Regions from separate parts of the Ensifer sp. SSB1 genome, predicted to be linked through region 2. Evidence: riboswitches for the same ligand, from Rfam matches in the RefSeq annotation. Region 2 holds a riboswitch; each other region holds the start of a gene.
The links. A riboswitch is a leader RNA that binds a small molecule or an ion and turns the genes downstream of it on or off. The one in region 2 is predicted to bind thiamine pyrophosphate.

Region 1: it holds a riboswitch for thiamine pyrophosphate, as region 2 does, so the genes downstream of both, thiC (phosphomethylpyrimidine synthase ThiC) here and thiB (thiamine ABC transporter substrate binding subunit) in region 2, are expected to answer to the same signal.
Region 3: it holds a riboswitch for thiamine pyrophosphate, as region 2 does, so the genes downstream of both, thiO (glycine oxidase ThiO) here and thiB (thiamine ABC transporter substrate binding subunit) in region 2, are expected to answer to the same signal.
Region 4: it holds a riboswitch for thiamine pyrophosphate, as region 2 does, so the genes downstream of both, thiD (bifunctional hydroxymethylpyrimidine kinase/phosphomethylpyrimidine kinase) here and thiB (thiamine ABC transporter substrate binding subunit) in region 2, are expected to answer to the same signal.

The regions. Positions count from the first base shown of each region.
Region 1 is NZ_JAEPRP010000021.1:33,752-41,204, reverse strand. It holds gene I8N66_RS07810 (diaminopropionate ammonia-lyase) at 1-477, shown strand, start outside; gene I8N66_RS07805 (M20 aminoacylase family protein) at 481-1,656, shown strand; gene I8N66_RS07800 (Zn-dependent hydrolase) at 1,686-2,924, shown strand; gene I8N66_RS07795 (hypothetical protein) at 3,094-3,636, opposite strand; gene thiC (phosphomethylpyrimidine synthase ThiC) at 4,120-5,943, opposite strand; TPP riboswitch at 6,033-6,161, opposite strand; gene I8N66_RS07785 (sigma-54 dependent transcriptional regulator) at 6,259-7,453, opposite strand, start outside.
Region 2 is NZ_JAEPRP010000003.1:38,059-45,511, reverse strand. It holds gene I8N66_RS01150 (multidrug effflux MFS transporter) at 1-452, opposite strand, end outside; gene I8N66_RS01145 (MarR family transcriptional regulator) at 449-952, opposite strand; gene I8N66_RS01140 (ABC-F family ATP-binding cassette domain-containing protein) at 1,031-2,857, opposite strand; gene I8N66_RS01135 (thiamine diphosphokinase) at 2,861-3,511, opposite strand; gene I8N66_RS01130 (GNAT family N-acetyltransferase) at 3,596-4,081, opposite strand; TPP riboswitch at 4,220-4,337, shown strand; gene thiB (thiamine ABC transporter substrate binding subunit) at 4,387-5,415, shown strand; gene thiP (thiamine/thiamine pyrophosphate ABC transporter permease ThiP) at 5,423-7,048, shown strand; gene thiQ (thiamine ABC transporter ATP-binding protein) at 7,045-7,453, shown strand, end outside.
Region 3 is NZ_JAEPRP010000045.1:15,314-22,766, reverse strand. It holds gene I8N66_RS13625 (adenosylmethionine--8-amino-7-oxononanoate transaminase) at 1-937, opposite strand, end outside; gene bioD (dethiobiotin synthase) at 934-1,572, opposite strand; gene I8N66_RS13615 (8-amino-7-oxononanoate synthase) at 1,569-2,714, opposite strand; partial or broken gene bioB (biotin synthase BioB) at 2,711-3,726, opposite strand; TPP riboswitch at 4,137-4,257, shown strand; gene thiO (glycine oxidase ThiO) at 4,418-5,389, shown strand; gene thiS (sulfur carrier protein ThiS) at 5,386-5,583, shown strand; gene I8N66_RS13595 (thiazole synthase) at 5,587-6,360, shown strand; gene I8N66_RS13590 (thiamine phosphate synthase) at 6,357-6,962, shown strand; gene I8N66_RS13585 (amidohydrolase family protein) at 7,004-7,453, opposite strand, start outside.
Region 4 is NZ_JAEPRP010000204.1:3,887-11,339, reverse strand. It holds partial or broken gene I8N66_RS32460 (glycosyltransferase family 4 protein) at 1-196, shown strand, start outside; gene thiD (bifunctional hydroxymethylpyrimidine kinase/phosphomethylpyrimidine kinase) at 341-1,150, opposite strand; TPP riboswitch at 1,360-1,462, opposite strand; gene I8N66_RS32450 (helix-turn-helix transcriptional regulator) at 1,639-1,869, opposite strand; gene I8N66_RS32445 (hypothetical protein) at 2,009-2,692, shown strand; gene I8N66_RS32440 (hypothetical protein) at 2,873-3,304, shown strand; gene I8N66_RS32435 (amidohydrolase) at 3,557-4,711, opposite strand; gene traA (Ti-type conjugative transfer relaxase TraA) at 4,915-7,453, opposite strand, start outside.

The DNA of each region.
Region 1 (7,453 bases), on a different contig from region 2:
CTGGCACTGCGTTATGGCGCGGAGCGTCCGCGTTTCGTCGTCGTCGATCCGGCGCGCGCCGCGTGCCTCTACGAAAGCGCCAGGGCCGGACGTCCCGTCAAGGTGGCGCATGGCGAGGCGACGATCATGGCCATGCTCGAATGCTACGAGCCGTCGGTCGTCGCCTGGCGTATCCTGTCCCGTGTCGCCGATGCCTTCATGACCGTCGACGAGGAGGATGCCGTTTCGGTGATGAACCGGCTGGCGCGGCCTGCAGGACCTGATCCGGCGATCGTGTCCGGCGAAAGCGGCGGCGTCGGCCTCGCCGGGCTGCTGGCCGTTGCCCGGGATCCGTCGCTCCGGGAGGCGCTCGGATTGACGGCCCAGTCGCGCGCCTTCGTCATCAATACCGAGGGGGCAACGGACCCCGAGCGCTATGCCGCCCTGGTCGGTTTGTCGCCCGAGACCGTCGCCAACGCATCGAACGAGAGAGGGTGAGCCATGGTGGAAATGGATTTTGACCGGCTTGTCGCGGAGATGACGGCTTGGCGCCGCGACCTGCATGCGCACCCGGAATTCGGCTTCGAGGAACAGCGCACCTCATCCTTCGTCGCCGCAAAGCTCAGGGAATTCGGGCTCGACGAGGTGGTGGAGGGCGTCGGCGGCACCGGTGTCGTCGGCCGGCTGAAACGTGGCAGCGGCAACCGCGCCATCGCGCTCCGGGCCGACATGGATGCGCTCAGGATACCGGAACAGGGAGAGTTGCCCTACCGCTCGAGAAAGCCCGGCACCATGCATGCCTGTGGCCATGACGGTCACACGGCCATGCTGCTCGGCGCCGCCAAGATGCTTGCCGAAGACGGCGGCTTCGATGGTACCGCGTGCTTCATCTTCCAGCCGGCCGAGGAGTGGGGCAAGGGCGCGCTCGCGATGCTCGACGACGGGCTGATGGAACGCTTTCCCTTCGACGAAATCTACGGCCTGCACAACATGCCGGGGCTGCCGATCGGCCGCTTTGAGACCCGCGTCGGCGCGATTATGTCGGCGGAGGACAATTTCGAAATCGTGCTCAAAGGCGTTGGCGGGCACGCGGCGCGGCCGCACTGGGGCAACGAGACGCTGGTCGCCGCCTGTGCCACCGTCGTCAATCTGCAGACGATCGTCTCGCGCCGCCTGTCGCCGACGGATATCGGTGTCGTCTCGGTCACCGAGCTTTTGACCGACGGCACGCGCAACGCGCTGCCCGGTCTCGCCCGCATCCTCGGTGACGCCCGCAGCTTCCGCCCGGAGGTCAGCGCCAGAATCGAGGCGGAGATGCGCGTGATCGCCAGAGGTACGGCGGATGCTTATGGCTGCGAGGTCGAGGTCAACTATACGCGCGAGTTCGTGCCGCTGATCAACGACCCGGCCTTGACCGGCCACGCCTTTGCCGCGGCTGAAGCGGTGTTCGGCACCGGGAATGTCGCAACGGCCGCCGAGCCGATGACCGGCTCGGAGGATTTCGCGCGCTTCCTCGAGCACGTGCCGGGCTGCTTCGTCTTCATCGGCAACGGCGAGGCGTCGGCGCCGCTGCACAATCCGCGTTACGACTTCAACGACGATGCCCTGATCTTCGGCGCGCGCTACCACGCCGAGATTATCCGGCAGAGACTGGCGCCAGCCGACGCCCTGTCATGAACAGAAATCCGCATGAAAACAGGACAGAGATGCCATTTCCTTCCATCAATGCTGCGCGCCTGATCGGGCGCATCCGCGAGCTTGGCGAACTTGGTCGCGATGCTGAGGGCCGATTGACCCGGCTGGCCGGCTCCGACAACGACAAGGCCGGTCGCGATCGCCTCATCGCCTGGATCGAGGCGGCAGGACTCGACGCTGCGGTCGACCGCATCGGCAACATCTTCGGCATCTGGCGCGACGAGGGCAATAGCGGCGAAGCGCCGGTCATGCTCGGCTCGCACATCGACACGGTCATCAATGCCGGCATCTATGACGGATGTTACGGCGTGCTTGCCGCGCTCGAAGTGATCGAGACGCTGAAGGAGCGTGGCGTGTCGCCGACGCGGCCGATCGTCGTTGCCGCCTTCACCAACGAGGAGGGCGTGCGTTTTGCGCCCGACATGCTCGGCTCGCTCGTCTATGTCGGCGGCCTGCCGCTGGAGCCGGCGCTCGCGACCATCGGCACGGATGGCTCGTCGCTGGGCGAGGAACTCGAGCGGATTCGCTATGCCGGCAATGTCGAGCCGGGTTTCCTCAAGCCCCACGCCTATGTCGAGCTCCATATCGAGCAGGGGCCGGTGCTGCAGCGCGAGGGCTTTGCAATCGGTGCCGTCGAGAACCTGCAGGGTATTTCCTGGCAGCGCGTGACGATCGATGGTGTCGCCAACCATGCCGGCACGACACCGATGGCGATGCGCTCCGACGCCGGTCTCGCCGCCGCCCGCGTCAGTCTCTTCCTGCGCGAGCATATCGCCCGCTCGAACGCGCCGAGCGTGGCGACCATCGGCACCATGCGTTTCGAGCCCGACGCGATCAACGTCATCCCGTCGCGTGCCGTCTTCACGGTCGATCTGCGCGATCCGGACGAGGAACGACTGCTGGTGCTCGAAGCGGCGCTGTCGGACTTTCTCGCGCGTATCGGCGCGGAAGAGGGTGTCCAGATCTCGGTCGAGCGGCTTGCACGCTTCCAGCCGGTGGCTTTCGATCAGGGCATCGTCGCGACGATCGAGGCTTCGGCCAGCGCGCGAGGCCTCAATAGCCGGCGCATGACCTCGGGCGCCGGCCACGACGCCCAGATGATCGCCCGCATTGCGCCGACGGCGATGATCTTCGTTCCGAGCCGCGATGGCATCAGCCACAATCCGCGTGAACACACGGAGCCGGATGAGCTCGTCGCCGGCGCCAACGTGCTCCTCGATGTGGTCGAGTGGATGGTGAGTGGTCGCTAGAGGGGGATAGGGACTCTGCGCGTTCGTTGATTGAACGGGATCGATATCGCGCCTCCCTCTGCGCCGTCATGCTCGGGCTTGGCCCGGGCATCCAGACACAGGCGTTTCTGCGTCCGCGATAAACTGCGCACGTCACGTCACCCTTCGTCGTGACGAAGCAGACGTCTCTTCAAGGCTCTCTTTTCGTGTGACCTGCGCTTTTGCTGGATCCCGTATCGCTCTTCTGCCCGGGGGAAGACTCTGGCCGGTTCCCCTCGATAGGCCCTTCGGGCGTCCGGCGGAAAAGGTTGAGGAAACTGCTGCCGCCGTGCCATGCGCTGCCGGTTGGTCCATAATCCCGCCCGTCGCGCGAAGAGGATGAGTGGCGCTCGCTATCTCCGTCAAAGACGCCAACCCCGTCGATGGCGCCACCGCCGCCGCCTGCACCGGTCCCGCCGGGTCCTTCGCCCGCGCCGCTACCATCGCCGGAGCCCCAATCGCCGCCACCCCCATCGCCGCCACCCTCGGTGCCGCCGCTCCCGATGTTTTCGCCGCCTTGGTCGCTGCCGCCCGGAGCACCTTCGCCATTCCCGCCGTCGACATCGGCGTCGTCCGCATGGGCGGCGGAAATCCAGGAAAAGCCCGCGGCAAAACGCCCGTCGCGCGGGAGGCCACCGGCGAGTGCAAGGGCTCCCATCGTCAGAGCCGTCAGTCTCAGCAGGCGTGACCTCAAGTCTTTACTCCTTGTGCGAACGGCGTACTTGCGCCGTTTTGCAAGACCTTCTGCGCGGCAGAGACGGCAATTCATTGCGAATGAATTTCGCCGACAGCGACTTTCGCGTGAACTTTGCATACCGCTCAATCGACGCGGGGACAAGTTATTCGGGTGACGGGTGACGGGTGAAGTGGTGCGCAGGGTGCGGGGCCCATGGCGGCGACCACAACGCGCAGATGGTCGCCAGCCCCACAGCGGCGATCTTCCTAGCCCGCCGTGAAGGCGTCGGCCACAATCTGCGCGAACATATGGAGCCGCATGACCTTTGCCGATGCCAGCGTGCTTCTCGATGGGATCGAGCGGAAGGTGCACGCTCGCCCCTCCCGAGCATGACGGCGAAGGAGTCCGTTGGCGATCACCGCTTCCGCCTCTGGGGCGCTGGACGGAAGTCCTGCGCGAACTGAAGGGGCCGTGACTGGCCCCTTCAGCGTGTCTTTGCGTCTACTCGGCCGCGCCAGCCGCCCCTTCCACCGGCATGTAGAGGTCGCCGCCTTCGCGGTATTTCGCCGCCATTGCCTCCAGCCCTTCCTTCTGCGCCTCGGCCCGGATGTCGTGCGAGATCCGCATGGAGCAGAATTTCGGGCCGCACATCGAGCAGAAATGCGCGACCTTGTGCGCCTCCTTCGGCAGGGTCTCGTCGTGGAAGTTGCGGGCCGTCTCCGGGTCGAGAGAGAGGTTGAACTGGTCCTCCCAGCGGAACTCGAAGCGGGCGCGCGAGAGCGCGTCGTCGCGCACCTGAGCGGCCGGATGGCCCTTGGCGAGGTCGGCGGCGTGGGCGGCGATCTTGTAGGTAATGACACCCACCTTGACGTCATTTCGGTCGGGCAGGCCGAGATGCTCCTTCGGCGTGACGTAGCAGAGCATGGCGGTGCCGAACCAGCCAATCATGGCCGCGCCGATGCCCGAGGTGATGTGGTCGTAGCCCGGTGCGATGTCCGTCGTCAGCGGTCCGAGCGTGTAGAACGGCGCTTCGCCGCAAACGGTGAGCTGCTTGTCCATGTTCTCCTTGATCTTGTGCATCGGGACGTGACCGGGGCCTTCGATCATCACCTGACAATCCTTGGCCCAGGCGATCTTTGTAAGTTCGCCCAGCGTTTCGAGTTCGGCGAATTGCGCGGCGTCGTTGGCGTCGGCGATCGAGCCCGGGCGCAGGCCGTCGCCGAGCGAGAAGGAGACGTCATAGGCGCGGCAGATGTCGCAGATCTCCTCGAAATGCTCGTAGAGGAAGCTTTCGCGGTGGTGGTGCAGACACCACTTGGCCATGATCGAGCCGCCGCGCGAAACGATGCCGGTGACGCGATCGACGGTGAGCGGGATGTAATGCAGGCGGACGCCGGCATGGATGGTGAAGTAGTCGACGCCCTGTTCGGCCTGCTCGATCAATGTGTCGCGATAGACTTCCCAGGTGAGGTTCTCGGCAATGCCGTTGACCTTTTCCAGAGCCTGGTAAAGTGGCACGGTGCCGATCGGAACCGGTGAATTCCGGATGATCCATTCGCGGATGTTGTGGATGTTGCGGCCGGTCGAGAGGTCCATGACCGTGTCGGCGCCCCAGCGGGTCGCCCAGACCATCTTCTCGACCTCTTCGGCCATAGACGAGGTGACGGCGGAGTTGCCGATATTGGCATTGATTTTCACCAGGAAGTTCCGTCCGATGATCATCGGTTCGGATTCCGGGTGGTTGATGTTGGCGGGCAGGATCGCCCGGCCGCTGGCAATTTCCTGGCGAACGAATTCCGGCGTTACATGGTCGGGGATGTGGGCGCCGAAGCTCTCGCCGTCGCGGACCTTCGCCCGCGCCGCCTCGCGGCCGAGATTTTCGCGGATGGCGACGAACTCCATTTCGGGCGTGATGATGCCGGCGCGGGCATAGGCAAGCTGGGTCACTGCGCGGCCAGCCGTTGCCTTCAGCGGTGCGTGCTGGAACGGGAAGGTCGGCGTCAGCCGGTCTCCGCTCACAAAGCCGTTGTCCTCCGGGCGGACGGTGCGTCCCTCATAGGTTTCCACATCGCCGCGGTCGACGATCCAGTTGCGGCGGAGCCGCGGCAGACCGTCCTCGATGCGGATCTCGGCGTCGTCGGCTGTGTAGTCGCCGGAGGAATCATAGACCGTGACCGGCGGCTCGCCCGAGGTCGGGTGCAGCGCGATCTCGCGCATCGGTACGCGGATATCCGGGTGAAGGATGCCCGGCTTGTGGATCTTGCGGGAGGCGGGAAGCGGGCCTTGCGTGACCGAGAGGGGAGTAGGTTTGGTGGCAATATTCATGACGAGGCTCCAAGTTGCGATTGGAGACCCAGTTCTGATGCCGGAAAGATGAAAGACGCTCCGCCAGATGCTGGACGCACGGAATCCTGGCTTCGATATCTGCACCGTCCCTACGCCAGTATGAACTGGATCAGGTTCAACGGGTCACTGCGCTATAGCCGGCAAGCCGACCATCCAGCAGAATCTCAGCCCCTTGCGGGACCCCCCTGGTGAATGCCTAGATCATAGCCATTGATCGGCCCGGGACGTCAAGCGCGAATTCGCCTGTCGATGAAGATGCACCTAATACGTGTGTTTGCGGAAGTGAGTTTGGCGCTAGCGGTCGGCCTTATCCGGTGCCGACCGCTCAGCGTAGTCGGCGCGGTTGATACCATGGCGCTGGAGCTTGTCGTAGAAGGTCTTGCGCGGAATTCCGAGCGCTTCGATCGTCGCCTTGACGTCGCCACGCTGGGTGCGCAGCGCCTCCTTCAGGATTTCCGCCTCATAGCGTTCGAGCCGTTCGGGTAGCGCAAATCCCGGCTGTTTGGCAGGCGCAATCGCTTGTCCGAGTGGGCCTTCGACACCAAGCGCCACCCGTTCGGCAAAGTGCGAGAGTTCGCGCACATTGCCGGGCCAGGCATGGGTCATCAGGTGCTGTTGCGCAGCCGGCGAGATCATGGGTACGTCGCGCCTGAAGCGCTCGGCTGCCCGGGTCAGGAAGTGCGAGAACAGCAGCGGGATATCGTCGCGGCGTTCGCGCAGAGGCGGGATCGATAGCGTCACGACATTCAATCTGAAGTAGAGATCTTCTCGGAAATCGCCGCGCTCAACCGGATTGCCGAGATCGATCTTGGCAGCAGCGATGACGCGGATATCGACCCGTCGCACCTGGTTGGTGCCGAGTGGCGTGATCTCGCGCGCTTCCAAAACACGCAGCATCTTCACCTGCGTTGCCGGCGGCATCGCCTCGATCTCGTCGAGAAACAACGTACCGCCGTTCGCATGCTCTATCCGGCCGATGCGCTTCTTCAAGGCGCCGGTAAAGGCGCCCTGTTCGTGGCCGAAGAGTTCGCTTTCGATCACCGTTTCCGGCAGCGCCCCGCAATTCAGCGCCACGAAGTTGCCGTTGCGGCGCCGGCTCCAGTTGTGGAGCAGGGTCGCGACCACTTCCTTGCCGCTGCCGGTTTCGCCGGCGACCAGCACGTCCACATCGGTATCGGCGATGTGCCGAATCGTCTGGCGCAAGCGTTCCATGACTGGCGTCTGGCCGATCAGCGGCAGGCTGTCTCCGGCTGCCTCCGCGGCCCGTTTCAGCGCGCGGTTTTCCATGACGAGCTTTCGCTTTTCGAGTGCACGTCGCACGCTCTGCACCAGCCGGTCGGCGGCAAAGGGTTTTGGGATGAAGTCGTAGACGCCGTCCTGCAGGGCCTGCACCGCCATCGGAATATCGCCATGGCCGGTGACCAGGATTACGGGCAGGTCCGCGTCGAAGGCCGCGATGCGCCGATAGAACGCCAAGCCGTCGATGCCC
Region 2 (7,453 bases):
GTCGGTGAGACCGCAGGACCGAGTGCCAGCATCATGCCGATCATGTTCATGATGCGCGCCGCTTCGGTCCCGGTGAACTGGTCGCGCACGATCGCACGGGCCACCGTCATGCCGACGGAAGCGCCGATGCCCTGCACCAGGCGCCCGGCCAGAAGCACTGCGATCGAGGGCGCCAAGGCCGCCATCAGGCTGCCGACCAGATAGATTGCCATGAAGATCAACGTGGCACGGCGCCGACCGATGACATCGGAAAGCGTGCCCGACACAAGCTGGGCGAAGGCGAATCCAGCAAAGTAAAGCGACAGCGTCATCTTGATCGCCGCCTCGCTGGACGAGAAGGCGCGCACCAGTTCCGGCATGGCCGGGGTGTAGAGCGCCATGGAAACGGGCCCGAGCGCGACCAGGAAGGCGCCGATGATGCTCGTGCGCCGTTCGCTCATGCGACGCGTCATCGCAAGGCTCCGGCCCGGTCTTCGGATTTTTCCACCATCTCCTTGCCTGCAAGGCAGGGATCGAGCTGGCGCAGGTTGTCGCGCAGGATACGCAGGTTGGAACAGAGAAACGCGCGCGTTTCCTCGTCGAGTCCCGCCGTATAGGCGTTCATCATCTCCCGCAGCCCCGTCATCAGCTCGGAAAGCAGCGGGCCGGCCTTTTCTGTGATGACGACGTTCTTGGCGCGGCGGTCCGCAGGATCCGGAACACGCGCGACAAGCCCGGTCGCCTCCAGTCGGTCGAGATAGGCCGACAGCGTCATCGGCTCGATGCCCATGCGTGTGGCGATCTCGGCCTGCTTGATGCCTTCGGTGAGCGCCACCTGGATCAGCGTGCGCGCCTCGCCGGGCGTGATGCCCAGATCCATGGCATTGACCTTGCGGTCGAACGCCCCGCGCAACAGGCGCGAGACATCGGTCAGAAGCATTCCAATGGTTTCGGATTCGAGTTTGAATGGCATCAGCATCGTTCACAAATGATATAATAAGCTTTACTTACCATATCAATCGACGCCATTCAACGTACCAGTGGCTGTGGCTTAGCCCTCGAGCTCCTCGCGCAGCATTTCGAGTTCCAGCCATTCCTCTTCCATGCGGGCAAGATCCGCACGAAGTTTCTCCAGTTCCTGCGCGAGCTTCGCAAAAGCATTTGGATCTTTTGTGAAAAGATTGGGATCGGCCATCTTTTCTTCGCGCTTGGCGGCCTCGGCCTCCGCCTTGGCAATTTCCTTCGGCAGATTTTCAAGCGCGTATTTCTGCTTGTAGGAAAGCTTGCCCTTGGCCGCCTTCGGCGCTTCGGCGGCAGGCGCAGCTGCGTCAGCCTTGGCCTTTTCCGCCTTTTCGGCCCTGCGCTTCTCCTCGATCGCACCCTTGCGCTGCGTCATCATGTCGGAATAACCGCCGGCATATTCGATCCAGCGTCCGTCCGGTGCATCCGGGTTCGCCGGCGCGATCGTCGAGGTGACGGTGCGGTCGAGAAAGTCACGGTCGTGGCTGACGAGGATGACCGTTCCGGCAAAACCGGCGACAATCTCCTGCAGGAGGTCGAGCGTCTCGATATCGAGGTCGTTGGTCGGTTCGTCGAGGATCAGAAGGTTGGTCGCCCGCGCCAGGATACGCGCCAGCATCAGCCTTGCCCGCTCGCCGCCCGAGAGTTCGCGGATCGGCGTGCGCGCCTGCTCCGGCTGGAACAGGAAATCCTTCATGTAGCCGGTGACGTGGCGCTGCTCGCCATTGACGAGCAGGCTCTCGCCGCGCCCATCCGTCAGGTAGTGCGACAGCGTGTCGTCCAGATTGAGATCTTCGCGTTTCTGGTCGAGCGTCGCCATTTCGAGATTGGTGCCGAGCTTGACCGTGCCCGTATCCGGCTCGATCTGACCGGTCAGCATTTTCAGGAGCGTCGTCTTGCCGGCACCGTTCGGGCCGACGAGACCGATGCGGTCGCCGCGATGCACGCGGATCGAAAAGGGCGCAACGATGGTGCGGTCCCCATAGGCCTTGCTGATCTTCTCGGCCTCGATCACCAGCTTACCCGATTCCTTGGCGTCGGCGGCCGTCGCCTGCACCGTCCCTTGCGGCCCCTTGTGGCCGCGATAGACGGCCCGCATGTTCTGCAGCTCACCGAGGCGGCGCATGTTGCGCTTGCGCCGGGCCGTCACGCCGTAGCGTAGCCAGTGCTCCTCACGCTCGATCGCCTTACCGAGCTTGTGCTGTTCCAGCTCTTCGGCCTCAAGCACCTCGTCGCGCCACGCCTCGAAATGGCCAAAACCGCGATCGAGCCGGCGCGACTGGACGCGATCGAGCCACACGGTGGCGGTCGACACCTTCTCGAGGAAGCGCCGGTCGTGCGAGATCAAGACGAGCGCCGAGCGGCTGCGGGTCAGTTCGTCTTCCAGCCATTCGATCGTCGGCAGATCGAGATGGTTGGTCGGCTCGTCGAGCAGCAGGATATCCGGCTCCGGCGCCATGACGCGGGCGAGCGCTGCCCTGCGCGCCTCGCCGCCCGAGAGCTGCTTCGGATCCTCGTCGCCTGTCAGCCCCAGGTGCTGCAGCAGATAGGCGACGCGATACGGGTCGTCGCTCGGCCCCAGGCCCGCCTCGGCATAGGCCTGCACCGTGTCGTAGCCGTCGAAATCCGGCGCCTGGTGCAGATAGCGGATGGTCGCCGACGGATGACGGAACACCTCGCCCGACTGCGCCTCTGCAAGCCCGGCGGCGATCTTCATCAGCGTCGACTTGCCCGAGCCGTTGCGCCCGACCAGGCAGATGCGGTCACCCGGCTCCACTTGCAGGTTCGCGCCGGCCAGAAGCGGCGTGCCGCCAAAGGTAAGGAAGATATCGTCGAGTTTCAGAATGGGAGGCGCCAAGGCTCAGGCTCCGGAAAGATCATAAGGGCGGGCAAGCACGATGGCGCGACCGCTCTTGAGAGTGAAGCGAAGGGGACCCTCCGCAACGTTGGAAACGGTTCGGGACGAGCCGAACGGCAGGGTGAAATCGTCGAGCGGATAGCGCGCATTGACGATCGAAAGGCCGGTAAGTTCGGTCAGACCTAGCACCGAGAAGAGGCAACCCTTCGGCAGGTCGAGCTCGAGCGGACCGGCAAGCAGCGGATAGGCCTCTTCCTCGCCCGAGGTCATCAGCACCGGAAGCCCACGCTCGGCAAGGGCGACAGCATGCAGCAGATGCATGAAGGCGTGGTCGCTGCGGGTGCCGCCGAGCGCGCCCGCGAAAATCAGCCGATCGGCGCCGCGCGATAGCGCTGCCTCAACCGCGATCTCGCCATCCGTCGCCGCCTTTGCCGCCGGATAGGGCTCGCGTGGAACGGAGGCGAACTCGGAAAGCAACGCGTCTTCGGTCGAATCGAAATCGCCGACCCAGACATCGGGTACGACGCCGAGCAAACGGGCATGGCGCATGCCGCCGTCAGCTGCAACGAAGCGGCTTCCGCTCAGCTGTCGTGTCAGCCGGTCGGTCAGCGAAAGGGCGCCGCCAAGCAGAATGGTGAAGGTCGATCGAGCCATGGCAAAGCCCATAGCGCAAAGGACCGCGGAAGGAAAACGAAGAAAACCGTTGGACGACCGGTTCTCGAAATTTTGCTGAAGCCGTCAGTGCCCTTCCGGCACCGGATCTGGAAACAGCATGCCGGCATAGATGCCCGGGGTCGAATCCGGAATCTCGAACGCACCGGCTACCCGCTCGTAGAACTTCGCCGGTCCGACGCCGCCGATGACTGCATAGCCATAGCCGGCCTCGCGCATCGCCGTCAGGCTGGCGATCAGCAGCGCCTCGCCAATCCCCTGGCCGCGCATGCCTTCATCGACGCCAGTCGGACCGAAGAAGCCGAGCGCGGTCACGTCGTGGCAGGCAAAGCCGACGATCTTTTCCTCGTGCACCGCGACATGCATGCGCGTCGGGGTGGAAGAGAAGGCCGCTTCCGCCTCGCCCGCCCAGCCGGCACCAAAGGTCTTCTCGATCCAGGAGACGACCAGGCGGCGCTCCGGCGCCATGGCACGGCGAATGCTGATACCCGCTCCAAGCCTCGACTGAGGCTGAGACGGCAGGGCGTAAAGTCGAACGAGCATATCTGGCATGGCGTTTCCTCCTCGCTGCAGTGGTGTAGCGCAGTTGGCGGCTTACGCAAATACGAGCCAATGCCCCGCTCCAAGGCGCCACTTTCGGCTCCCCCCAAACATCGCTTGCCATGGAACCAACGTGGCGGTAAATCTTTTGCCGCTCTAACGGGGTGCCTCCCGACCGCATAGCGGCCGGAGGCTGAGAGGCGTGCAACGCCAACCCGCGGAACCTGATCCGGCTCATACCGGCGGAGGGATTAGACGCGATCGGATCGATACGCCCTTTTCCCATGCAACAACGAACTTTGGGAGAGGTGCCTGCCATGTCCAATTTATCGCAACACAAACTGTTTAGCCGGCTAGCTCTGGCTGCTACCGCAAGTCTCGTCTTCGCCCACCATGCAACGGCAGCCGACAAGACGCTGACGGTCTATACCTATGAGAGCTTCATCACCGAATGGGGCCCGGGCGCCAAGGTGGCGGAAGCCTTCGAAAAGACCTGCGAGTGCAAGGTCAATTATGTCGGCGTCGCCGATGGTGTCGAATTGCTCACCCGCCTGAAGCTCGAAGGCGACGCCTCGAAGGCCGACATCGTGCTCGGCCTCGATACCAACCTCGTGGCGGAAGCCAAGGCGACCGGCTTCTTCGCGCCGCACGGCGTCGATGCCAAGGAGCTGAAGGTTCCGGGCGGCTTCTCCGACGATACCTTCCTTCCCTATGATTACGGCCACTTCGCCGTCGTCTACGATACCGAAACGTTGAAGACGCCACCGAAGAGTCTGAAGGAGCTCGTCGAAGGCGACCCGTCACAGAAGATCGTCATCGAGGACCCGCGCACCTCGACGCCGGGCCTCGGCCTGCTGCTCTGGGTCAAGGCCGTCTATGGCGACGAGGCCGGCGCTGCCTGGGCTAAGCTCAAGGACCGCGTTCTGACCGTCACTCCCGGCTGGTCGGAAGCGTACGGCCTCTTCACCAAGGGCGAAGCACCGATGGTGCTCTCCTACACCACCTCGCCGGCCTATCACATGGTCGCGGAAAACAACGAGCGCTACCAGGCGGCGGCCTTCTCCGAAGGCCACTACATCCAGATCGAAGTCGCCGGCATGACCAAGCATGCCAAGGAGCCGGACCTGGCAAAACAGTTCCTGAGCTTCATGACCGGGCCGGAGTTCCAGTCGATCATCCCGACGACCAACTGGATGATGCCGGTCGGCGTCACCAGCGAGCCGCTGCCGGATGCCTTCAACAAGCTGGTCAATCCGGAGAAGACCTTCCTGCTGCCGTCGGAAGAAGTCGCGAAGAACCGCAAGGCCTGGATCGACGAATGGCTTGCCGCCATGAGCAAGAGCTGAGGCCGGATTGTTCGCACTGCGCGAAAACCGCATGACTGTTGTCGCCGGGGCGCTCTGCCTCGGCGCCTTCCTGCTCTTCGTCGGCCTGGCGATCGCAGCCTTGCTCGCCCAGACCGCCGGCACGAACGAAGGCAACCTGTTCGACGCCTATATCTGGCGCGTCACCCGCTTCACGCTGCTGCAGGCAACCCTCTCGACGCTGCTGTCGGTGCTGTTCGCCATTCCCGTGGCGCGGGCACTGGCGCGGCGGCCTCGGTTCTTCGGTCGCATCTGGCTGTTGCGGCTGATGGCGCTGCCGCTCGGCCTGCCCGTTCTCGTCGGCGCGCTCGGTCTGATCGAGATCTGGGGACGCCAGGGCTTCCTCAACTCCGGCCTGCGCTGGCTCGGCCTCGAGCAGCCGATCAGCATCTATGGCCTGTTCGGCATCCTGCTCGCGCATGTCTTCTTCAACATGCCACTGGCAGCACGCCTGTTCCTGGCCGGGCTTGAACGCATTCCCGCCGAATACTGGCGTAGCGCCGCCAATCTCGGCATGCCGTCCCGCGCGCTTTTCCGCTTCATCGAATGGCCTGTCCTGCGTGGCTTGCTGCCGGGCGCGGCCGGCCTCGTCTTCATGCTCTGCGCCACCAGCTTCACGCTCGTGCTGACGCTTGGCGGCGGTCCCGCGGCCAGCACCATCGAGGTCGCGATCTACCAGGCCCTGCGCTTCGACTTCGACCCGCCGCGCGCGATCGCGCTATCCGGCCTGCAGATCGCCATGACCGGCGCACTGCTCCTCATTCTGCGGCGTCTGGCAACGGAGCCGGAAGAGGGCATGACCGGCGGTCGCACGGTTCGCCGCTTCGATGGCGCAAGGCCCGTCGCACGGCTTAACGATAGCGCCTGGATCATTCTCGCATTGCTCTTCCTCATTGCCCCGCTGATCGCGGTCGTCGTCTCGGGCCTGCAGGCCGATCTCCTCAAGCTTGCGCGCGATCCTAACGTGCATCGGGCACTGGTGACGAGCGCTTCGATCGCGCTTGCCTCGGCGCTCGCCTCCGTCGCCGTGGCTGCCGTGATGATTCGTGCTGCGGCCACGGTTACCGCCCCACGCCATACAGGCGCGTTGGCACGCGGCTTTGCCGGTACGATCGGCGCCAGCACCTCGCTGATCCTGCTGGTGCCGCCAGTTGTGCTCGGCGCCGGCTGGTTCCTGCTCCTCCGCCCCTTCGGCGATGTCGCGCGCTTTGCGCCTGTCATCGTCGTGGCGATCAATGCCCTGATGGCCCTTCCCTTCGTCCACCGGATCCTCGCGCCGGCCATGGCCACGCACGCGGCGCGCTCCGAACGGCTGACGGCAAGCCTTGGCATCCGCGGCTTTCATCGCCTGCGATGGATCGATCTTCCCGCCCTTCGCAAACCATTGCTGATGGCGCTCTCCTTTGCCATGGCGCTATCGCTCGGCGATCTCGGCGCGGTGGCCCTCTTCGGCTCCCAGGACATGGTGACGCTTCCCTGGCTGCTCTATAGCCGCATGGGCAGCTACCGCACCGCCGATGCGGCCGGCCTCGCCCTCTTCCTCGGGCTTCTCTGCCTGATCTTCACCATTCTCGGTACGGCGAATGACAGCCGGCGGGAAGGACGCACCGCATGACCGACCCCACCGCCGCCATCGAACTGCGCCATGTCGAGGTTCGTTTCGAAACGGCCGCGCTGCACTTCGATTGCACCATCGCCACCGGCGGCATCGTCGCCGTTGCCGGCGCCTCCGGTTCCGGCAAGTCGACGCTCTTCCACCTGATCGCAGGCTTTGAAGACCCTGACCGCGGCGAGATCCGCATCCTGGGCGAAGAGGCTGCCAGCAAGCCGCCCTCGGAACGGCCGATCTCCATGATCTTCCAGGACAACAATCTCTTCGCCCATCTCGATATCGCGACCAATGTCGGTCTGGGCATCAACCCGGCGCTTGCCCTGACGGACGAAGATCGAACGACGATTGAGGACGCACTTCGGCGCGTTGGGCTTGAAGGCTTCACACGCCGGCTGCCGCCCACGCTTT
Region 3 (7,453 bases), on a different contig from region 2:
CGGTGAGATTGGCGAGCGCCGCAGCGCAGGCGATCGGGTTGGCCGTGTAGGAACTCGAATGGAAGAACGTCTTGCGCCGATCGCTCGAGAGATGGGCCTCGAAGATTTCGGCCGTTGAAAGCGTTGCCGCCAGCGGCAGCGCACCACCGGTCAGCCCCTTTGACGTGCAGAGGATATCCGGCGTGATCCCGGCCTGTTCGCAGGCAAACAGACTGCCGGTCCGTCCCCATCCGGTCATCACTTCGTCGGCGATCAGCAGGCTGCCGTGCCGCTCGGCGATCCGTTTCAGTTCGGAAAGCACCGACGCCGGGTAGGTCTTCATGCCGCCGGCGCCGAGAAGCAGAGGTTCGATCAACAGGGCAGCCACTTCGCCGGAGCTGCAGGCTGCCTCAAAGGCATCGAGCGTCGCCTGCTCCCGGCCTGCCTCCGGAAACGGCAGCCGATCGACGGCAAAAAGCAGCGGCGCGTAAGGCGCGTTGAAGACGCCTCGTTCACCTGTCGACATCGTACCGACCGTGTCGCCGTGATAGCCATGTTCGAGCACGCAGATGCGGTTTCGCGGCCGGCCGAGATTGTGGAAGAAGCCGAGCGCCATCTTCAACGCGACTTCGACCGCCGTCGAGCCGCTGTCGGAATAGAATACATGGGCAAGCCCTTTGGGCGCGATCTCGATCAGCCCGCTTGCCAGTTCTTCCGCCGGGGCGTGGGTATATTCCGCGAAGATGACCTGGTCGTGGGTTTCCGTGGCCTGGCGGATCGCTTCCATGATCGCCGGATGGCGGTGACCGTGGGTGACGACCCACCAGGACGAGATCGCATCGAGGATCGACGCGCCGTCCTCGTCGAGGAGATAGGCACCCTCGGTCCGGACGACGCGGCGCATCGTCGGCTCCAGCGCATGCTGGGTGAAGGGGTACCAGACTGCGGACGTTCTCATGCCGGCACCTGCTTAAAATCGTCGATGTCGAAATTGTCGCGAAATGCTTGCCGCAGGCGATCCGGCGTCAACGGATCGAGCCGCGGCAGCCGCCCGAGCCGGCGCACGGCGCCCAATGCAGCGATGATCGCCTCGCTATCCGCCTGCTCGTCGCCAACGAAGGCGACACCAAGGACCGGGATCGCACGGCGGCGCAGCGCCTCGAGCGACAGCAGCGTGTGATTGATCGTGCCGAGCCCGGTGCGGGCGCAAAGGATCACCGGGATTTGCCAGCGTGCGAACAGATCGGCAAAGACCGTTTTCTCGGTGAGCGGTACCAGGAGCCCGCCTGCGCCTTCGATGACCAGCGGTCTGATCACCGCCGGCGGCAAGAGGCTTTCAGGCGCGATCGACACACCGTCGATACGCGCCGAGCGGTGTGGCGATGCGGGCGTTCTGAGCCTGTAGGCCTCGGGCAGAATGCGCTCGGGCGGGATCCGACCGAGCCGGGCGACAGCCTCGCTGTCGGTCTCTTCGTCGAGGCCCGACTGCACCGGCTTCCAGTAGCAGCCGCAAAGCGCATCGGTCAGGGCTGCAGAGAATAGGGTCTTGCCGATGCCGGTATCCGTGCCGGTTATGATGAAACGGGGCGTCATGGCCGCTCCTCCGCCATCGCCACCTTCAAGCGCTCCAGCATGCGCGTGATCATCGGCCGGTCGACATTCAACGTGATCGCGATCCGAAGCCGCGCGGTCCCCTCGGGAACGGTCGGCGGACGGATCGCCCTGATATCGAAACCTTCGGCGCGCATCCGCGCGGCAATCCGTACAGTGCGGCCGTTGTCTCCGACAATAACGGGGAGGATCTGCGAGCCGCTGCCTTCGATGCCAAGGGTTTTGGCAAGGGCCTGATTGGCGAAGGCCCTGAGGCCATCGAACTCTTCCCGGCGCTGCGGCTCATCCGCCAGCAGCGCCAGCGCTTCACGGACGGCGGCCGCGATCAACGGCGACGGCGCGGTGGAATAGATGAAGTTGCGGGCACGATTGACAAGGTAGTCGCAAAGCACCGCACTCCCACCGATGAGAGCGCCGGAAACCCCGAGCGCCTTGCCGCAGGTGTGCAGCACCACGAGATTTTCCCGACCTTCCAAGTCGGCCGTCAGCCCGCGTCCGTCCGGCCCGAAGACGCCGGTCGCATGTGCCTCGTCGACCACAAGAAAGCCATCGTGCCGCTCAGCAAGCGCGGCGAGATCGGCAAGCGGCGCCCGGTCGCCGTCCATGGAATAGAGGCTTTCGACGGCAATCCACGGATGCCCCATGCCGCCCGCCTTCCGCCACCGGCTGATCGTATCTGCGAACGCGTCGACATCGTTGTGCGCGACGGCACGAGTGACCGCCTTGCTTGCAGCAATACCCTCGTGAGCACTCGCATGGATCAAGGCATCATGAACGATGATATCGTCGCGCTGTGGGAGCATCGAAAACAAGGCGGCATTGGCCGCGTAGCCGCTGGCGAAGAACAGCGTGCGCGGCACGCCGAAGAACGTCGCCGCTTCCGCCTCCAGCGCCTCATGTTCCTCGTGATTGCCGCGCAACAGCCGCGAGCCGCCGGACCCGACCGGCACCCCGCGTTCAATCGCTGCGGCGATTGCCGCCTTCAGGCGCGGCGATCCGGCAAGCGCCAGATAGTCGTTGGAGGTGAAATCCATACCACCGCCGACGACCAGTTCGCGTCGGCGCCCCTTTCGATCGAGGCCGCTAAGCGTCTTCTCGTGGCGCGCGAGGAGGGCCACGGTCATTCGGCCGCGTCCTCTTTTGCCGCAAGTGCCATCGGCTTCAGCCCGAGGCGGCGGAACAGGGACGCATCGTGATCCTCGCCGGGATTGTCGGCTGTCAGCAGCGTCTCGCCGACGAAGATCGAATTGGCGCCGGCAAAGAAACAGAGCGCCTGCGTCTCGTCGCTCATATCGGTGCGGCCGGCGGAAAGCCGGACATGCGACTGCGGCATCAGGATGCGCGCCAGCGCGATGGTGCGAACGAAATCGATCGGATCGACAGGTGCGGCATCGGCAAGCTTCGAGCCCGGGATCGGGATCAGCATATTGATCGGCACGCTTTCCGGCGGCACCGGCAGATTGGCGAGCGTTACCAGCATCGAGATCCGGTCGTCTGCCGTCTCGCCCATGCCGAGAATGCCACCGGCACAGACCTTGATGCCGGCGTCGCGGACATTGGCGAGCGTCTCCAGCCGGTCGGCAAAGCTGCGGGTGGTGATGATTTCGCCGTAGAAGCGCTCCGACGTATCGACATTGTGGTTGTAGTAATCGAGCCCGGCGTCGGCGAGCCGCTCGGACTGTTCCGGGGTCAGCATGCCAAGCGTCATGCAGGTCTCCATGCCGAGTGCCCGCACGCCGCTGATCATGGCGACGATCGCCTCCATGTCACGCTCCTTCGGGCTGCGCCAGGCGGCGCCCATGCAGTAACGTGTCGCGCCGCCATCCCTCGCCTTCCTCGCTTCCGCAAGAACCCGCTCGACTTCCATCAATTTCGACGCCTTGAGCCCGGTCGGGTAATGCGCCGACTGGCTGCAATAGCCGCAATCTTCCGCGCAGCCGCCGGTCTTGATCGACAGCAGGCGGCTCATCTGGATGGAGTTGGGTCGAACGCGGCGCGATGGGCGGACTGCGCGCGATAGAGGAGGTCGTTGAACGGCAGATTATAGATTTTTTTTGCATCAGCCAGAATCCAACGCGGCTCGGTCGCTTTAGCGGTGGCTGAAGTCGACTCGGTCGAACTGTTTACGTCGAGCATGTGTGTTCATTTCCCCGTTCGCGAACCAGTAAAATAGATAGAATCCATAATTATCTATAATTTTCACAAGGACGGGTTAGGGCAACCACTTTTAAGTAGTCACGTGCGCAATTAAGCAATCCAAGGATGCAATATCACGATCCAGCAGGTGACATGAAGGCAACAAACGGCATCGTTTTCCGCTCGGTGAATTGAATTCGGGATAGCAGCAATGAACTCGCAACATCCTGCTCTAATGAGCTTTCCTCCCAACTCATCTGCAGATCTATCGACGCGAGCCGCCTCAACAACGCAGAGACTCAGCAACTTATGCCTCATCCAATTTTTATAGATAATTTTGGCTGGAGGCACTCGGCGTGATGCTCGCATCGGCGGCTCTTGACAAAATCCGGTCCAGCCGTTCAGTTTGAAGCATTCACCAGGGGTGTCCCGGCAAGGGGCTGAGATTCTGCCAGGCGGTTTCCGCGGCGCAGTGACCCGTTGAACCTGATCCAGTTCATACTGGCGTAGGGACGGTGCAGACATCGCTGCCGCATTCGCGTTCGCGCGAGCCTATCGCGGCAAGGCGTCCTTCCATCCCCTACGGCGCGAACTGGGTCTCCAACTATGGAGCCTCGGCAGTGCGTATCATCATCGCGACTTTGCTTCTTTCGGGCCGGCGGCCGGTTCCGCACCGTGGGGCGCATTGACCATGCGCGTCCTGATCAAAGGCGCCGGTGTCGTCGGACTGGCCTTGGCGCATGAACTGAATGGTCGCGGCGTCGAAGTTGCCGTTGCGGAGCGGCAGGCGGACTTCGGCGGTGCAGCATCCTGGTTTGCCGGCGGCATGCTGGCGCCCTGGTGCGAGCGCGAAAGTGCCGAGGAAGCGGTACTGACGCGCGGCATCGGCGCCATCGACTGGTGGGACCGGGCGCTTCCGGGCGAAGTATCGCGCAACGGCACGCTGGTCGTCGCCCCGGCACGAGATGCCGGCGAACTCAAGCGCTTCGCTTCGCGCACGTCCGGCTTCGAATGGCTTGACGCAGCGGCGATCGCGCGGCTGGAGCCGGCGCTTGCCGGGCGCTTCCAGCAGGCGCTGTTCTTTCCCGGCGAAGCACATATCGATCCTCGCCGGGCACTTGTCTTGCTGCGGCAAAAGCTGGTCGAGCGTGGCGTTGCCTTCGTCGAAGAGACGGATGACGGCAGCGGCCACGATATGATCGCCGACTGTGGCGGCGCGTCTCGGATCGGCGCCATTGCCGGCCTGCGCGGCGTGCGCGGCGAGATGCTCTATCTGCAGACAGGCGAAGTAGAGCTGTCGCGACCGGTTCGGCTCATCCATCCGCGCATCCCGCTCTACATCGTGCCGCGCGGCGATGGGCTCTTCATGTGCGGGGCGACCATGATCGAAACCCACGATGGCGGGCCGATTGCCGCCCGCTCACTGATGGAACTCCTGAACGCCGCTTACACGCTGCACCCGGCCTTTGGCGAAGCGCGTCTCATCGAAACCGGAACCGGCGTCCGGCCGGCCTTTGCCGACAACCTGCCGCGCGTCATGTGCGCTGGAAACACCATCACGCTCAACGGGCTTTACCGCCACGGTTTCCTGCTCTCGCCAGCTCTGGCCGAGGAGGCGGCGGATCTTGCCCTTGCCCGGAACCTGAAGGGAGATGCCGCATGAAACTGATCGTCAACGGCGAGGATCACGACCTCGCAGTCGCGAACCTTGCCGAACTTCTGGCCGCACTCGACTTTGAAGGCGATTGGCTTGCCACCGCCGTCAACGGCGAGCTGGTACATCGGACGGATCGCTCGGCCCATGCCCTGAGCGATCGCGACCGGATCGAAATACTCTCACCGATGAAGGGAGGCTGAGACATGCTGACGCTTTATGGACAGGATTTGCGCTCGCGCCTGCTTCTGGGTACCGCCCGCTACCCCTCGCCGGCCGCCCTTGAAGACGCGGTTCGCGCGTCTACGACCGAGATCCTCACGGTTTCGCTCCGCCGCGAAACCGCCGGCGGCCGCCAGGGCGGCGCCTTCTTCGAACTGATCCGGTCTCTCGGCGTGCATGTGCTCCCGAATACCGCCGGCTGCCACTCGGTATCGGAAGCGGTACTGACGGCGAAGATGGCACGCGAAGTCTTCGGCACGAACTGGATCAAGCTAGAGGTGATCGGCCATCAGGATACGCTCCAGCCCGACGTCTTCGGGCTGGTGGAGGCCGCACGCATTCTCTCAGCCGAAGGCTTCGAGGTCTTTCCCTATACGACCGACGATCTGGTGGTCGGCGAGCGGCTCGTTGAGGCCGGGTGCAAGGTGCTGATGCCCTGGTGCGCGCCGATCGGCAGTGCCATGGGGCCGCAGAACCTCCCGGCGCTCAGGGCCATGCGGGCGCATTTTCCAGATATGCCGCTGATCGTCGACGCCGGCATCGGCCGCCCGTCGCATGCAACGACGGTGATGGAACTCGGCTTCGACGCGGTCCTGCTGAACACTGCCGTTGCCGGCGCAGCAAAACCGGCTCTCATGGCCGCGGCCTTCGCCCGGGCGATCGATGCAGGACGTGACGCCTTTGAGGCCGGCATGCTGGAGCCACGCGATTTTGCCGTCCCCTCCACCCCCGTCATCGGAAAGGCGGTGTTTGCGTGAAACTTGATCCCTTCTACCTCATCGTCGACAGCGCCCGGTGGATCGAGCGGCTGGTGCCGCTCGGCGTCAAACTGGTGCAGCTTCGCGTCAAAGACCGCCCGGAAGCGGAGCTTCGCGACGAGATCCGTGCGGCCAAGGCAGTCTGCAAACGTCATGGCTGCCAGCTTGTCGTCAACGACTACTGGCGCCTCGCGATCGCCGAAGGCTGCGACTTCGTCCACCTCGGCCAGGAGGATCTGGCGGAGGCGGATCTTGCCGCGATCCGCGCAGCCGGCCTGAAGCTCGGCCTTAGCACCCACGACGAGGCAGAGCTTGAGACGGCGATTGCCGCGAAACCCGACTATGTTGCGCTCGGGCCGATCTATCCGACGATCCTGAAGCAGATGAAATGGGATCCGCAGGGGTTGCCGCGGCTCTCCGCCTGGCGGGAACGCGTCCAGCCGCTGCCGCTCGTTGCGATCGGCGGCCTCAACATCGAGCGGATCGCCGGCGTCTTCGAGCACGGCGCGGACAGCGCCGCCGTCGTCACCGATATCACGCTCAATATCGACCCCGAGGGGCGGACACGCGAATGGATTGCACGCACGGCCCCATGGCGCTGATCGAGACAAACGGCAGGGTCACCTGACGCCGCAACGCTGCTTCAGGCAATCGCCAGTTCGGAAAGCCAGGCCGAACCCAGGCCGTGTCTGTCGCAATAGGCCGTGAGGCGGTCGCGCGTCTTGCCCGGTCGGTCAATCCCGAGAAAGCGCGAGGCGTTTTTCCAGAGGATGTTCTGCTGGTGCTCGTCGCTGACGCTGGCGAGCGTCAGCTGCTCGGCAATCCTCGATACATAGGCGTTGTAATCTTTTTCCAGCGCCATCATCGACCAGTCGGTGCCAAACATGAGGTGACGGGCGTCGGGGTCGTAGTCATCAAGCCATTTGTCCAGCAGCTGCCGGATCTCTGCATGGAGGTTCTTGTCGTCGCTGCTGACCAATTCACTGAGATAGCTCAGATCCGCAAACAGGTTGGGGCGACGCTCGTGATCGATCGTCCTGCCGATGATGTCCTCCCAGGTCGGCGGCCCGGAAAACTTGTCCTGGGCACAGGA
Region 4 (7,453 bases), on a different contig from region 2:
TTTCCGGGCCGGCAGCGCACAAGACCTTGCCGATCGGCTTATAGACGTGCTGAGTACGCCGCGATCCTGGGACAACCTCCGGGCAACCCTCAGGCGCCCGATGAGCCATGTCGACTGTGGCCGCGAGCATGTCGCGCTCTACCGAAAACTGCTCAAGGCAGAGCAGCCGGCTCACGCCAGCGCCGCGGTAGCCTGAACCAAAACGCGCGTCCTCCGTTACTCATCTTGTGTTTGCAGGCGACGAGCTTCCGGCTTCCGATCCGGGAATTCTGTTGCCCTTTAAACAATGCAATAGCCTAGTTTCCTAAAGCTAAGCATGAACAAGGCTCCGGGAATGGAATTAATCGCCGCTGGACCCCCACCACCGATGAAAGTGATGGACCGGCCCCCGCCCCTGCCCGATTTTCAAAGCGGCGCCGGCAACAAGCGCCTCATGCAGATAGGTCTTGGCGGCCACCACCGCGTCTTCAAGCGTCTGCTGGCGAGCAAGACCAGCGGCAATTGCGGCTGACAGCGTGCAGCCGGTGCCATGATCGTTCCTCGTCTCGACCCGCGGACGCACCAAGCGCAACGGTGTATCCCCACTAAAGAGGATATCCACCGCCTCGTCGCCCTTCGCATGTCCGCCTTTCATCAGCACTGCACGCGCACCATACTTCAGAAGCATCTCCGCCTGACGCGCCATTTCCGCCTCGTTCTCCGCAATCGCGCGTCCTGTCAACAACGCCGCTTCGGGCAAGTTCGGCGTCACGATGAGGCCAAGCGGCAGCAACTCCTCCTTGAGCGTCGCGATCGCATCCGCGCGCAACAAGACGTCACCGGAAGTGGCAATCATCACCGGATCGATGACTGCCATCTGTTGATAGCGCTTCAGGCCGGATGCGATCGCGGCAATGGTCTCCTGGCGGGACACCATCCCGATTTTCACTGCACCAACGGCGAGATCTGAAAACACGGCGTCCAACTGCGCAGCAACGACGGCCGGAGAGATATCCTCGACAGCCGTGACACCCCGGGTGTTCTGCGCCGTGACAGCGGTAATCACGCTGGCTCCATAGACGCCAAGCGCCGAAAACGTCTTAAGATCCGCCTGGACGCCGGCGCCACCACCTGAATCCGAGCCTGCGATGGTAACGGCGATAGCGGTCATGGCTGGTTCCACCTGGGAGCAGAGGTACCCTCAAGATGCCGGGTGCTTCCAAGTATCAGCGAGGAAACCGAATGATCAAGACCAGGCATCGGTTGGCTCGTCTCTCGGAATCCTACCTCGCAATATTCCACACTCTGTGCAGGCACCAACGATCTCCCAAAAACAAATGACGGAGATCCAAATGAACGGCGGAGACGCGGCTGATGTGCCAGATAGGCCCTTGCCGTTCCTCCGCCGGTATGATCCGGATCAGGTTCAAGGGTCTGGCTCGCCGCCGTCTCAGCACCGTCAGGTGCGCCCCTCGGCAACGGAGGAAGCTAGGGGAGCGCGGGAGGTGATGTCAACTATTGGCGATCAACATTGCATCACCGTGTTCCCCACCACGTCCGCAGCTGCCACAAGTATGGTCAGCGGCGCTGCCGCAAAGTCGCTCCAATGCGACACTAAGACGGTTCAGCGTGAATCTCGATCGCGTCGTTGCCTTTGATTTAGGCTCTTGGTTTGGAAAAGCGGACACCGGCGCCGCCACCGTTTTCTGGGATGAACTCTATACCAGCTTTCTCAAAAGCCGATCGGACGACGTCGATGGTCGCCTCTCGAAGCCGCTCGCCGCGCTCTAGTCTAGCGATTGTATCGGGCGACACGCCGGCATTTTTCGCTAGATCCCGTGTGCCCCAACCCAGCGCTGCGCGCGCCATCTTACATTGAATCGGCATCATTTCGTAACACCGATACGATTTTCTATTGAAGTGCACTGCATTACTCGTTATCGTATCCCTGTTACGAGTTCCACGCCGTTTCTGGTATGAGGTACCACAAGCGGCCTAGACCCAAATCTAGCTTTAGAGAGCTTGGATCATGGCTGATTCTGAGAATAGCAGAACTATGCCTGCAATTATGCGTGGAAAAGAAAATCCGCAGGGCGGCGCTGCAGAAAATATGCCCCGTCTGATCGACCGCAGAAACCTGCTTCCTGTTGCTTCACGCGTGTTAAACGCGCAGGTCGCGGAAGTCGGCGGTCAGCGACGAGCGAGCGGGCCCACGCCTGTAAGGGAAATGTGGCCCCGGTGGTACGCTTGCCATCAACAGCGGGTGCGAGCGACGCGCCTTAGGCAAAAGGTCGAAGCGGAAATGCTGGAAATCGCGGGTGGCTTTCCGGTGGTCGAGCTGAAGCTTGCTGGAAACGATCCGCCCATCGTCGTCCAGTCCTTGCCCGGCATTAATCGACTGGCTAATCAACTGGACGCGGAGCGGCTGTCCGAGGCACGAGCCGAACTTCGTCGACGCAGGAAGCAATGGAAAGACGCCGACCAGCGATTGGGATACAGTGCGGCGGTCGCTCTGGAACAGGAGCTCGCGGAGCAAGCAGGGATATCCGGACGGGTTATGTGGATCACACGCCCCTCTTCGCTGACAGAAGTTACCGCAAAGCTTCATTGCTTAATCGTTATGCACGATCCCGACCTGAAGCTCGAAGATCCGCCCTGGCCAGAACTTCGGACGATGCTGAAGGATCTTGTTCGACTTGGAGAACGCACCTGAAGCGGCTGGAAGACGTTATGGAGTTGTTACGGCGGCAGATGAAACACACTCGAGGGCACGTTCCTCAACACGGTCGCCAACCACCAAATCAACCGCTTCCGTCAGAATGATGAAAGCTGCTGGCGATCAACAACGAAGCTGTCAGACGGAATTTTCACTCAATCTTGGAGAGCAACCTGAATGGGCCTTGCGTATCCTGGCGAAACAGCAAATGTCCGGGACATAATGAACTTGGCGGCGCAGTACAAAGACGCTGCCGTGGAGCTTGGTCAGGGGCTATCTAAACTCCACCGCATCCCACAACGTCTTCTCGCTCTGCATTCGATCGAACTCTATCTAAACGCTCTTCTGCTTTCCAAAGGCCTCGACCATAAGGCGATTCGCGATTTTGAGCACGATCTTGGCGAGCGGACAAGAATAGCAGTAGAAGCGGGGCTCGTTCTGCGCAAACGGACGGCGGCGCACTTGGCAACTCTTTCCGCAAGCAGAGAGTATCTCATAATCAGGTATGGCCCAGAGCTATCGGCAACCCTCTCGCAGATTAACCGAGTTATGGCGACTCTTGATGAACTCTCGCAGAAGGTGCGAAGAATGTTGAGGGCTAAGTCTTGAGCGACCAGTTCGTTGTCTATTGCCCTTGACTGATAAACTGATACGAGCCAGTTACGTTCAGGTCGCGTCAATGATCATCGATGCGGAACTGTAAGGATTTAGAAGTGGACGGACTCGCCTTGATAGAACCTTCAGCTTCGACCTATAACCGCGCATCTCAATCTGGTTCTGACTACCGAATATTTTGACGCGATTACTTGGCAACGCTCGGGTCATTAGCGGCCTCGCACAATAGCTTCGAAAATAACATTTCTACCCCAGTTCGTTGCGGATCGCCCGCATGAACACCTTGGCACCGATGCCGATCAGATCGTCGGGAAAGTCATAATCGGGATTGTGCAAGCGCGCATGGTTTTCGCCGGCGCCGAGGAAGAACATCGCCGCTGGCGCCACCCGCCCGAAAAGGCCGAAATCCTCCGACCCCTTCATCGGCAGCACGCCCGCGCCCTTGTCATGGCTGACGCCCTCCTCGTCCATGGCCCGCTCGAGCGCGGTGACAGCAGCTTCCGCATTGCTGCACTGGTGGAACACGTCCTCGTAGCCGATCGCAACCTTCAGCCCCGCAGCACCGGCCTCCTTGGCGATCAGCGCCTCGGCGCGGGCCACGAGACCGGCCATGCGTTCGTCGGTCAGTGTCCTAAGCGTCGCCCAGATCTCGGCATGGCCGGGGCTGATGCCGAAGGCCGCCTCGCCGAGCCGCGCATGCGTCACCGTGACAAGCGTATAGGTCTCGTCGAGCGGCCCGTTGTTACCGAGCGCCGTCAGGCCGGCAAGCAGCGAAGCAACAGCAAAGGTCGGCGCAATCCCGTCCTCCGGCGTCGAGGCATGCGCCGTCTTGCCGGACAGCGAAATCCGCATGCCGCGCGAGGCGCAGTTGACCGGTCCGCCGCGCAGCGCCGCATGGCCGAAGCTTAATCCCGGAAAATTGTGCAGCGAAAAGACGAGATCCGGCTTGATCGTCGAAAATTTTGGATCGGCGAGCACGGCCGCCGCCCCCGCGCCGTTTTCCTCGGCCGGCTGGAACATCAGGATCGCCCGGCCCCTCACCGGGCGTTCGCGCCCGAGCCCCTTGGCCAGCGCCATCAGGATCGTCATGTGCCCGTCATGGCCGCAAAGATGCCCCTTGCCGTTGATTTGAGAGCGATGCGCGATCTCGGAAATCTCCTCGATCGGCAGCCCGTCGAGCTCGGCCCGCACCATGACGGTCGGGCCCGGCTCGCGGCCTTCATAGATTGCCGCCACCCCATGCCCGCCAAGGCCTGATATCACCGCATCCGGCCTCGTCTCGGCCAACGCCGTCACGATCGTTTCCGCCGTCTCCCGCTCCTCGCCCGAAACCTCCGGCCGCCGGTGCAGGTCGCGCCGAAAGGCAGTGAGTGCCTCGAGTTCACGGTCGACAAGAAACATAGCGGCACTCCATCTCAAAACTCCACGATCTCGTCCGAGCACTCTAGTGATTTATGGCGTTGGACAATGGGCCACCCTTCAGTCGAATGTCCAAAGCACCACCGCGGTAAGGCTACTCCCTACGGTCCAAGTTATCGTCCGATAAGCGACGCAACACAGGGTCGACGCACGCCGTGACCGTGTTCTCAATCGCGAAAGCTCTTTCACTTGAGAGACAACCCTTGCCTCCTGGTTTGCCGCAAAGACTCTGCCTGCTTGAGTGCAAGGGCCGTTCGCTCGTGGGCGGCGACTTGTTGTATCGTTCGCAAGGCACTCCAAGCCGTCCGCAAATCTGCCTTTTGAGCTTCAGTCATCCGGGATGCTACCTGGTTGAAGAGCTCTCCTTTGGCGTCTTTCGCCGCGATACCGAGAAAGGCGCGCTCACCAAACCGCTCGCTCACGGCCTTGGAGAACCGCTCAAGCTCGGCGCGCACGTTACTATCGCTATGCACGCCCTGGAGGGCGGTTTGCCCGTCACTGCGGCCAATCGCGTCTCGTGCTTGCATGAGCGCCTGCATCGCGCGTGACGACAGTGCCGGAATTTCGATGGCCAACTTCGTTCGCAGGGTCCGCTCTTCCGCTTGGTGTTTCCGTTCCGCCTGATGACGCAGCCTGAGATAGCATTCGAGGTCCCGTGAAAGTGCGCCCGCGTTAGCCAGAGCGCGTTCGCGGTCCTTTTTGTCCGACCGCCAAGCCAGCATTCCGCCTAATCCTCTAAGCGCACCGAATGTCTGGGGACTGACAGCAATCTTGGCGAGAGTAGAACTGGCAGCGCCTGCGTTCTTGAGCATAGCTTCGAAATCAATTGCGCGGAATGCCCTTTGCGGATCAGCGTACACTAGCTGAAAGCGAGAGCCCACTTCCTCCCATTGCTTCTTTAGAGTTGGGTCGATTGCAAGCCTCTCCTCAATTGCTTCTGCAAAAGTTTTAGGGAAACTCTTGATACCCGCAAGCATCGGAGTTTTGTCTTCGCCAGTACTCGATTGCCCCATTCGCGCGGAGGTCGTGCCGAGCCGAATGCTCTGGCCGACGGCCGCCAGCCTCTGAACAAGATCGCTGAGACGCTGCTTTTGCCTGACAGTCCAATCGATGCGGTCACGAACCAGGGTGCGTGCTACAGCCAGCAGATGCAGGCCCCGAGACTCGGAGAAACGAAGCGCATGCCTGTAGAGGGAACGATCTGTGTAGTCGAGCGTCGATTCCTTTGCGTTTGCGCGCGACAAAACTGAAACCAACCCGCCCGCTTTTTCGAAGGACCGCGCTCCATAGTAGATCGCTAGTTCTTCGCGATGCCGCGTCATACCAACGTAGGCGAGGTGGCGATCGAGTGATATTGAGGCCAGCATCTTTACGCTATCGACGGTGGTACCCTGGCTCTTGTGTATCGTTGTAGCGTAACCAAGATCTATATTTGGGTAGGTTCGGCTTTCAACTGTTATAGAGCGGCGGTGCTCTCGCTCCCCGACCTCGACAACAATGCGATTGGTGCCCGCCTCGAGCACCCGACCAATCATACCATTCTTGACGTCTAACATTCGGTCGTTTTTCAGGAAGACGATCTGGTCGCCAGGCGCAAAGTGCCGCACTCCCTCTTCCGCGGCATACGGAGACCCCTCGCCGACAATGCCGCGCTCAACCAATTTCGCTCGCGCCTTCTCGTTCAATATTCGAACGTCGCGGCGCAAATGCGCAAGGATCAATGTGGTTTTTGCGGGATCGTAGTCGCTATCCCAATCGGTGATCAGTCTTTCTACGGCTTCGGCTTTCAGCCCGGTGCTGATGATCCTGCCCTGGTTTTCGTAGGCGCTGACCGCGTCCGAGACTTGTCCGCGAGCCAGGGCCAGTGATGCGGTCTGCATCCAGTTTTTACGTTGGCGGTATATAGTTTCTAGTTCCGAGTAGCCGATCCGCTCTACAACGGCGCGGAAGGGTGCACCCGCCTCGATCGGCTGGAGCTGATCCGGATCGCCAACCAAGACGAGCTTTGCTCCGTTCCTAGCGACGGTCTCAATCAGAGACGCCATTTGCCGCGAAGAGACCATTCCGGCCTCATCAAGAATGAAAACTGTCTTGTCATCGAGAGAGTCCCGTCCCTTCGCCCAGCGCCGCTCCCAAGAAGAAAGTGTTGCAGAGTAGATGCCTGCTTCCTTCTCCAATCCCTCTGAAGCCTTGCCCGCGAGTGCGCCACCAACCACTTGATACCCGGCTGCCTCCCAAATTTCCCGGGCGACTTTCATCATCGTCGTCTTGCCGGCGCCAGCGCGACCGACAATTGCAGCAATCCGGGCCTCACCGGTGACATAGGCGACCGCAGCCTGTTGCTCTTCGGACAGGTGCGAATGGCGTGCGAACATCGATCGCGCCAGCTCTTCGCGAACGCCGTGCGTTGTTCGATGTGCCAGCCAAGCAGCGCACTTGGCCATTTCAGCTTCAAGCCGGATCAGTTTCCTTGTCGTGTATTTGGCCAGTACGCGGGCACCGCTTCGAAAGTCAATTCGCTCACCTTCGATACGCAAGGCCTCGGGGCTTTGAAGGATGCGCGCCAGGATTTGCGTAAACAGCGTCTCATCGTCGATGTAGCGATGAAGCACCTTGGCGACATCACGTTCGTCAAAAACACTCTTCTGGCTGGCAATGAGCTCAAGCACTATTTCCGGCCGACGATGAATGCGGCGGGCGTTCTTTGCGCGCCGCTCTGCTTGC